3 linked regions of the Oceanicoccus sp. KOV_DT_Chl genome follow. The protein of the gene in region 1 interacts with the protein of each later gene in a pairwise test. Links are inferred from orthologs where the notes say so. Each region holds a gene or a part of one and is shown in the gene's direction. Other genes may lie near its edges.

The links.
Region 2: the proteins of UNITIG_RS02915 (region 1) and secB interact in binary tests that used the Escherichia coli proteins (3 or more experiments, as listed by UniProt). The link is inferred for Oceanicoccus sp. KOV_DT_Chl from one-to-one orthologs.
Region 3: the proteins of UNITIG_RS02915 (region 1) and lysA interact in binary tests that used the Escherichia coli proteins (3 or more experiments, as listed by UniProt). The link is inferred for Oceanicoccus sp. KOV_DT_Chl from one-to-one orthologs.

The regions. Positions count from the first base shown.
Region 1 is NZ_FQLF01000001.1:633,599-636,600, reverse strand. Bases 83-2,924 are described here. They hold UNITIG_RS02915 (response regulator transcription factor), read left to right. Parts: upstream 83-1,070; coding sequence 1,071-1,778; downstream 1,779-2,924. Other genes in these bases: UNITIG_RS02910 (ATP-binding protein), read left to right, coding at 1,795-2,924. In the rest of the region: more of UNITIG_RS02910, read left to right, coding at 2,925-3,002. UniProt on the Escherichia coli protein: Response regulator member of the two-component regulatory system CpxA/CpxR which responds to envelope stress response by activating expression of downstream genes including cpxP, degP, dsbA and ppiA.
Region 2 is NZ_FQLF01000002.1:2,085,638-2,088,735, forward strand. Bases 69-3,006 are described here. They hold secB (protein-export chaperone SecB), read left to right. Parts: upstream 69-1,265; coding sequence 1,266-1,748; downstream 1,749-3,006. Other genes in these bases: gpmM (2,3-bisphosphoglycerate-independent phosphoglycerate mutase), read right to left, coding at 69-306; UNITIG_RS24385 (rhodanese-like domain-containing protein), read left to right, coding at 664-915; grxC (glutaredoxin 3), read left to right, coding at 980-1,234; trmL (tRNA (uridine(34)/cytosine(34)/5-carboxymethylaminomethyluridine(34)-2'-O)-methyltransferase TrmL), read right to left, coding at 1,798-2,262; UNITIG_RS13635 (hypothetical protein), read left to right, coding at 2,516-3,006. In the rest of the region: more of gpmM, read right to left, coding at 1-68; more of UNITIG_RS13635, read left to right, coding at 3,007-3,098. UniProt on the Escherichia coli protein: One of the proteins required for the normal export of some preproteins out of the cell cytoplasm. It is a molecular chaperone that binds to a subset of precursor proteins, maintaining them in a translocation-competent state.
Region 3 is NZ_FQLF01000002.1:1,620,984-1,624,107, forward strand. The notes cover bases 8-2,971. They hold lysA (diaminopimelate decarboxylase), read left to right. Parts: upstream 8-847; coding sequence 848-2,095; downstream 2,096-2,971. Other genes in these bases: UNITIG_RS11345 (DUF3187 family protein), read right to left, coding at 8-503; dapF (diaminopimelate epimerase), read left to right, coding at 2,210-2,971. Outside these bases: more of UNITIG_RS11345, read right to left, coding at 1-7; more of dapF, read left to right, coding at 2,972-3,040; UNITIG_RS11365 (DUF484 family protein), read left to right, coding at 3,088-3,124. UniProt on the Escherichia coli protein: Specifically catalyzes the decarboxylation of meso-diaminopimelate (meso-DAP) to L-lysine. Is not active against the DD- or LL-isomers of diaminopimelate.

The DNA.
Region 1 (3,002 bases):
CGTGCTCGTAGAGAACAATCAGTTACCAATAATGGCCATAGCTTGGCAATGAGTGCCGCTAGTAGTGGCATGAGCCCAACGGCAGCCTTAAGTCATAAGCTTAGCGGCTTGGCTGGCATTCAAGCTATTAAAGCATTAGATATAAAGCTTCAGAATGAAGAGGAATTAAAAAAATACGCTAGCCAGTTAAACGATATTCATCAACAAATTCTCAGCGCACACAAACAACAGCTACTCATCAGTGATACCGATATTATTAGCGAGTGCGAACAAACCATTAACGATCTGTGGAAAAATATTCCAGGACCCGCACAAACACAAGCCTATACCCCAGCACCTATCCGGCTCAGCAAAAAGCAAGTCTGGGTAGCTAACACCCAGGTTAATTTCTGCGCCAAAGCTTATCCAACCGTGCCAGTCGATCATCCCGATGCAGCACCTTTAACCATACTTGGCGGTTTTTTACGCAATGGTTATTTGCACCGGGCTATTCGCGAACAAGGCGGCGCCTACGGTGGCGGAGCCAGTCACGATGCCAATATTGCCGCATTCCGTTTTTACTCGTATCGAGATCCACGTATCGAAGAAACGCTAAGCGATTTTGATAAATCTATAGAGTGGTTATTAACCGAAGAACACGATGAAGAACAATTAGAGCAGGCAATACTCGGCGTCATTAGCAGCCTGGATAAACCAAGCTCCCCGGCGGGAGAAGCCAAGCAAGCATTTCATAATCAGTTATTTGGGCGTAGCCATCAACAGCGACGAGAATTCCGCCAGCGTATTTTGCAAGTTTCCATAGCTGACTTGAAGCGCGTCACTGGACAATATCTCAAACCAGAACTGGCCAGTATTGCTGTCGTCACCAATCAGACCAATTGCCAGCAACTCAGCGCATTTATCAAAAACCAGGAGTGCGAAGTCTTGAATGTGTGATTTATTACCACTACAGCGGCGGCTGTTGTTAAGTTTACTGACATGAAGTAAAAGTTATGTAAAGGAGATAGCTCATTATTCGAGCTTCAATAACAATTAACCGCTACCACCGATTACAAGCACAGGGCTGCTAGATGAGCGCACATATTTTAATTGCCGATGATGATGTCGAACTCTGTCAATTGTTGACAGACTTTCTACAGCTGGAAGGGTTTATCATAACGTCTGTTCACAATGGCGATGTCGCCGTGAGTGAATTTCAAACTAAAAAATATGATTTGATGGTACTGGACATTATGCTTCCAGGGCGCCAAGGGCTGGATGTATTACGCTCTGTAAGAACACACAGCGATCTGCCTATCGTTATGTTGACTGCCCGTGGCGATGACACTGATAGAATTTTGGGACTGGAATTGGGTGCCGACGACTATGTCCCCAAACCTTGTAACCCAAAAGAATTAGCTGCCCGGGTCCGCGCTGTTTTGCGTCGCGCCAATAACAGCACCCAACAAAAGACTCCCAGCGTGTTATCGACTGGTGATTTATTACTGGATACAACCCGCCGCGAACTTTATTACCAACAACAAGCAATCCATCTAACTTCTACAGAATTTGAAATCCTGCAATTACTGATGCAGCGCGCTGGCAGCGTGGTCGACAAAGAGAATATTTCCAGCGAAGTGCTCAAGCGAAAACTAGCGGCCTATGATCGCAGCATAGACGTCCACATTAGCAATATACGAAAAAAGTTAGGCCAATTTGGTGTCGATGATGACTTGATAAAAAATATTCGTGGCGTGGGCTATCAATTTACCCAAGCTATTAAAGTTGATGAAACCTAACTATTAGCCACTGCCAATGAATCGGTTATTTTTTAAAATATTTATTGGCTTCTGGCTAATTACTATTACCGTATTACTTTCGATGCTGGCCGCTACTCGCTATAGCGATGAATTTGAAAAGAGTGATCAACCCTCCGCCTACGAATTAGGCAAAGCAGCGCAAGGAATTCTAAGCCGCACCGCCGACATCGCCCGGGACCGCAGTCCCAAAGAACTCGACCTATGGTTAGTCGGCTTACCTAGCATCCACTCCGTCAATGCTTACATTATTAATTTGCAAGAGCCCAAACGTTCAACCCCTGTGCCAGACGATATCAGGTTACTCGCGGAAAAAATCACTCTGGAACAACCGACGCTAGTAACCAAAACAGAGAACGTCTCTCTTTACGGCCGAATGTTAATACGAGACCAGCAAGCGATCTCAAAATTATTAATTGCCACGCCACTGCCCCCGTCGCCTTTTGTTTATTTTTTTACAAAATACATTTGGTTTCGCTTATTAGTGGGCATATTGGTTAGCGGTATAATTTGTTTTTTTATGGCGCGTTCAATTACCCGCCCCATTATCGCACTTAGAAAAGCAACGCAGCAGCTTGCCAATGGCAATTTGAATTTTCGCTTTGAGGTTAACAAACTCGCCAATGATGAAATATCCGAATTAGGTCATGACTTTAACAATATGGCGCAGCGACTCGAAAAAACCCTCGAAGAGCAGAAACAACTGGTAAGGGATATATCTCATGAATTACGCTCTCCGCTGGGTCGTATTCAGGCGGCATTAGCACTTGCTCAGCGCAAGCACGGAGAAGACACTGCCGAACTGGAAAGGGTTGAAAAAGAATGTGAACGGCTGAATGCGCTTATCAGCCAACTTCTGGTCATGCCTAATTACAGCCAGGAACTGACCGACTGTATTGACTTAGTAGGCCTGCTCCATGGCATTGCTAGTGATGATCAACTGGAAGCAGAGTTAAGCCACAAGGTTATTGAAATAATCAGCGATTGTGATGAATTGCTCTACACCACTTCCGGCGGCCTGCTGTGGCATGCCGTTGATAACTTAACTCGCAACGCATTGCGACACACACCAGCCAACACCAAGGTAAGCCTGATACTCACCTACAACAAACCCCAAGGGGAAATAACCATTACTGTTAGAGATCAGGGTAATGGTGTACCTGAAGAGTCCCTGGAGAAAATTTTCCTGCCCTTCTATCGCGAAGA
Region 2 (3,098 bases), on another replicon or contig:
GAGGTAAACCGGGTTGGTAAAAAAGTCGCCGTCGGCAATAGCTTTGTCGATGCGGCTGATACTTTGATAGACAATGCGGCCAGCACCTAGGCTCATATGACCGACTTCGGAATTACCCATCTGCCCTTCGGGTAAGCCGACATTCATGCCTGAGCTGGAAATCAACGTTTTTGGCGCTTGCGCCCATAGCTTATCCCACGTGGGGGTGTGGGCATGGAAGATAGCGTTGTCTTCAGGCGCTTCGCGGTGGCCCCAGCCATCAAGGATTAATAAAACAACAGGTTTTTTCGCGGTGTTGATTTCCATAGTTCAGCTTTAATCGGTTCGAGGAGGTTAATTGAAAGGCGCAATTCTAGCGGTTCCGGACCTTGTTTACCATTTCAGTCGATGCATGTGGAGATATTCACAGTGAGAATTGTGTCGGCCCCGTGTATACTTGCCGCCACATTTTTGGGCGCCCATTGTTGGGGCGCATTTGCTTAAGAGGTTGTTGTTACCAATGGAGCTATTTCTCCAGTTTTTGTCCGACCAGTGGATACTGGCTACGGCCTTGATCGTGTGTGTTACTTTATTATTTCGACATGAGTCAGCAAAGGGGGGCCTACGCTATCAACTCAAGAGCTCATTAATAAAGTCAATCGGGAGCAGGCTATCGTAGTTGATTTGCGTGATAGCAAGGAATTTGATCAAGGGCATATTGTTGATGCACTGCATATTCCTCATGCCAAGTTAGCTGATCGTATCAATGAGCTGGAGGCAAAAAAATCCCAGCCTGTAGTGTTGGTGTGCAAAATTGGTCAACATTCAGGCGCTGCCGGTAAACAATTAAAAGCAGCAGGATTTGAGCACGTATTTCGTCTCAATGGCGGCATGATGGAGTGGTCTAGTCAGCAGTTGCCGCTGGTGACTAAGTAGCACATAAATATTAACCGTAGCTGTTCCGGGCGACGGTGTATTCAGGTTTGGAAAACGATTTATCATGGCAGCAGATATTTTTTTATATACCACCCAATTTTGCCCATTTTGTGTTCAGGCCAAGCGCTTATTGGACGCAAAAGGTGCGCAATACCGGGAAATCTCAGTGGATGGTAATTCCCAGTTGCGCACTGAGATGATGGATAAAAGTGGTCGGCATACGGTGCCACAGATATGGATTGGCGGCACCCATGTAGGGGGGTGCGATGATTTATGGGCTTTGGAGCGGTCCGGCAAGCTTGATGGTTTGTTGGCCTAGCAACGATTTAACTTTAGATAGAGGATAAAACATGGCTGAGAATGAACAGGCACAGGCGCCACAACAGCAATTTGCAGTGCAGCGTATTTATATAAAAGATTCATCGTTTGAGTCACCCATGGGTGCGGCAGTTTTTGGCAAGCAGTGGCAGCCTAACATCAACGTTGAGATGAATAATGCCGTCAATAAAGTCGGTGAAGATACCTATGAAGCCGTTTTGACGTTTACGGTTACTGCCAAATTGGGTGAGGAGACAGCGGCGCTGATAGAAGTACAGCAGGCCGGTCTGTTTTTGGCTAAGGGTATTGAAGGTGAGCAATTACGTCAGGCCTTGAGTATTTTAGCGCCTAATCTATTGTTTCCGTATGTACGGGAAGCGATTGATAGCATGAGTGTGAAGGGCGGTTTCCCTGCGATAGCATTGCAGCCGGTTAATTTTGAAGCTATTTATCGCCAGCAAGTGGCGCAGCAGGCGGCTCAGCAAGCAACACCTGCAGACGCAGAAGCTCACTAAGCGTTTTACTTTGGCCGCCTGAGAGTTTTTCGGGCGGCTGTAAGTCGTGTTATTTCCCGCCAATAAAATCTAATTGCCGCCAGGCCTCATAGACAAAAATTGCGACGCTGTTAGATAAGTTCAAACTGCGGCTTTGGGGCTGCATGGGTAGTCGCAACCGTTGTTCCGCTGGGAGTGAATCCAGTATTTGTTCGGGTAGGCCGCGAGTTTCAGGGCCAAACAGCAGTGCATCATTGGGCTGAAAGTCGGCCTGGGTATAACTTCTGGAGCTTTTGGTCGTGCAGGCGAAAAGCCTATTGGGTTGCACTTGAGCCATGAACTGCTCCAATGACGGATGGGTTGTAACCGCTGCCCATTCAGAGTAATCCAGTCCGGCGCGACGCAATTTCTTATCATTCATATCAAACCCCAGTGGCTCAATAAGATGGAGCTTAAACCCGGTATTGGCGCAAAGCCGAATAATGTTGCCTGTATTGGGCGGAATTTCGGGCTGGTAGAGAACAATATGAAGCATAATTTGGCTAATTTCCTATACTGAATTTTTCTATTCTAATCTTTAAAATAGACCAGCGCTCTTAAAAAAAGCAGCTATAATTTGTTAACAAAAGCAAATACTTACAAAAACATTCTCATAATTAGATGAAGTTTTTGGCGCAACTGGAGTTAAGCTTGGGGTTGCGAGTCCAAAAATTTTTCAGATGCAGTAATCATAGCGGCAGTATCAGCCGGTTAATTTAGGCCGGTGTAGAGGAGGGGCGCAAGCGCCAATGGCTATATCCATTCCCTGGTTTAAGCAATCCAAAACACGTTCGGGTCGTGTTGGCCTGTCATTTGGGCCTGACGGCATAGGGATTGCTGCAGTCAATTCTTACGGCGCAGTAGTGTTCTGCCAGTTCATTGACCAGTTAGGTGAAACCGCAGAGTTGTTAGCCGAGGTGATCGAACAGCAAGGTTGGCAGAAGATGCCCTGTAGTTTGGTGTTACACCCGGTCTATTATCAACTGTTATTAGCCGAGTGCCCGGCTGTTGCTAGTGATGAAATGTCTGCGGCTGTGCGCTGGAAAGTGAAAGACTTATTAGATTTTCCGCTTGCTGATGCCGCCATTGAATACTTTTTGTTGCCCGAAGATGCCTACCGTGGTCGCCAAAAAATGCTTTACGCCGCCGCTTTACGTAAGGCGGCACTGCAAAGTCTGGTACAGCCAGTAGAAGAAAGCGATTTGATAGTGGATTGTGTCGAGATAGCTGAGCTGGCGCTGCACAATATCGTATCCCGGTTACCTCGTGAAGGCGGCGGCATCGCTTTACTTCAGCTGCATGCGGGAGAAGGGTTTATCAATTTGGTAGAGA
Region 3 (3,124 bases), on another replicon or contig:
TCCCCTACACCCGCCTCCGGCTCATTCAACAGCACGCTATCGCCAGCGGCATTTTGGTAGCTAAACTGTAATTGATCCTGCGGAAAGGCGGGGCGGTCACCATCGGGGAAACCCCAGAAGTCATGCCAGTCATCGATAAAGCTGTCTAGCCCACCACTTTTATGGCTGAGGTAAGGGACATCTATACCCAGCTCCCACTTTTCATTCAAACCGTAGCGGCCTTGCAGATTGACGCGATGGGTCTCGCCGTCGATAAACACCTGCTCGCTGGCGCTATCATTCTCGGCAAAGTTATTGGAGACATCAATTTGTAAGCCGCCACTCCACTGCCCACTACCTTGCAGCTCAGCACCCTGCGCTGCGGGTAAACCATAAATCTGCACAAATGGGCTGCGGCTGGTAATCACATAAGGATCATTCAGGCGATCAGCCGCCGCTGCACTGATCACAACCGCTGGCACTAACAGCACGCTGGCTAACAGCTTATTGATTTTATTTTTCATCGTATCCCTTGTTTGTTAACGACTGGTCGAGGCAGCCGAGTATAGCAAAATAACATTGGGGTTCAGCCCAAGTGTCGCTATAATCGCCGCTTATCCAACGAGAATTTCTGATGCGCCCTAGTTTAATCGCCATAAGTTGCCTATTTCTTTTGACCGCCTGCGGCCAAAAAGGGCCGCTTTTTTTGCCACAATCAGCCACCCCTACCCAGCAGGAAGTGGAGCCGCGCAACACACCGGCTACAACCGAAGCTGAGCGCAAAGATAAAGCTGAGACTGACGACATCGACGAGTAAGCTCCAAATTCTTGCAACACACGACAACACCACAGAACAGGTTTAACCCCGATGGAAGCCTTTGAATATCGCAACGGCGAACTGCACGCCGAAAATGTCCCGCTCGCGGCTATTGCCAGCGAATACGGCACTCCTACGTATGTGTATTCACGGGCACATTTGGAACAACAATTTTTGTCCTATCAACAAGCCCTCGTTGGTCGCAAGCATTTAATCTGTTATGCAGTGAAGGCTAATTCCAATATTGCGGTATTGAATGTACTAGCACGACTAGGCGCCGGCTTTGATATTGTTTCCATCGGCGAGCTGGAGCGCGTCTTAGCGGCTGGGGGCGACCCTTCCAAAGTAGTCTTTTCCGGCGTGGCTAAAACGGCACTGGAAATGCGCCGGGCATTGGAGGTCGGTATCCATTGTTTTAATCTGGAATCTGCTGCTGAACTGGAGCAATTGCAAAGCGTGGCGGCGGCGATGGATATCGTTGCGCCGATTTCGCTGCGGGTGAATCCCGATGTCGATGCACAAACTCACCCTTATATCTCAACCGGCCTGAAAGATAACAAGTTTGGTATCGCCATTGAGCAAGCCCCGCAGGTGTATCAACGCGCCACTGAACTCAGTCATATTGAAGTGATCGGGGTAGATTGCCATATCGGTTCGCAGCTAACCGAGGTCGCGCCCTTTCTCGACGCCATGGACAGAGTGTTAGCCCTGATCGATCAACTCGCAGCCAGTGGCATCAGCATTCGCCACCTGGATTTAGGCGGTGGCCTGGGGGTGCGCTACAACGATGAGCAACCACCTGCGCCTTCAGCCTACGTAGCAAAAGTGTTAGAGCGACTGGGCGACCGTGATGTCACCCTGGCCTTTGAACCTGGCCGCTCTATTTGCGCCAATGCGGGAGTGTTATTAACCAAAGTCGAATACCTTAAGCCAAACGCTCACAAAAACTTCGCCATTATCGATGCCGCCATGAACGATATGATTCGGCCGGCACTTTATCAGGCCTGGCTGAATATCCAGCCAGTGGCACCGCGTTCAGACGGCGAAGCCAAGCTCTGGGATTTGGTGGGCCCTGTCTGTGAAACCGGTGATTTTTTGGGCAAAGACCGTGAACTTATTCTTGAGCAAGGGGATTTATTATCCGTCGCCTCTTCAGGCGCCTATGGATTTACCATGAGTTCCAACTACAATAGCCGAGGACGCGCAGCTGAAATTATGGTGGATGGTGATACTATGCATGTCATTCGCTCGCGGGAAACCATCGCCGACCTGATGCGGGGTGAAGCGCTGCTGCCATAAGACTGTCGTCCAGTCTTAACGAAACCAGCCTTCTCTCCAGCGACTGCACCTGAACAGCTGCAGTCAAACAGCATCACCCTAACCGCGCTAACGGCGAAGCGCAGGAGAGATTTTATGTTGTTACGCTTCACTAAAATGCACGGCCTAGGCAACGATTTTATCGTGCTGGACCTGATCACCCAGCGTTTCAACTTGCAAGCCAGCCATATCAAGCAACTGGCCGACCGCCATTTCGGCATCGGTTGCGATCAGTTATTGGTGGTCGAATTACCCACGCAACCCGATGTCGATTTTCGCTACCGTATTTTCAACGGTGACGGCAATGAAGTAGAGCAATGCGGTAACGGCGCTCGCTGTTTCGCCAAATTTGTGCGCGACAAAAAACTCACCGGCAAAAACAAAATTCGGGTAGAAACCAATACCGGCATTATCGAGCTATCAATGACCGATGACCGGCAAGTGCGGGTCAATATGGGCAAGCCGGAACTATCACCGGCACTCATTCCCTTTGATGCTCCTGCTCGCGATAATAGTTATGCGCTCGAAGTAGACGGCCAGCACTACGACATCGGCGCTGTCTCAATGGGTAATCCGCACGCCGTAATGGTCGTGGATAATGTGCAAACCGCCGCTGTCGCCACCCTCGGTCCGGCCATTGAGTCGCACCCACGATTTCCACAGCGAGTGAATGCCGGTTTTATGCAGGTACTCAACCGCAAGGAAATTAATTTGCGGGTTTATGAGCGCGGTGCCGGTGAAACGCTGGCCTGCGGCAGCGGCGCCTGTGCCGCCGTGGTATCAGGGCAATTAAACGGTTTATTAGACCAGCGCGTAATCGTTAACTTACCTGGCGGTGCATTAACGATAGAGTGGCGCGGCGAAGGCCATCCCGTTATGATGACCGGGCCCGCTAGCACTGTGTTTGAAGGGCAGATTATAATTTAGGTGAGTGATTAACCCATGTCACCGCAGTAAAAGATTGAGAGGTACAAGTGGAACCGGCTAAAAAAAACAATAACGATAAAGACA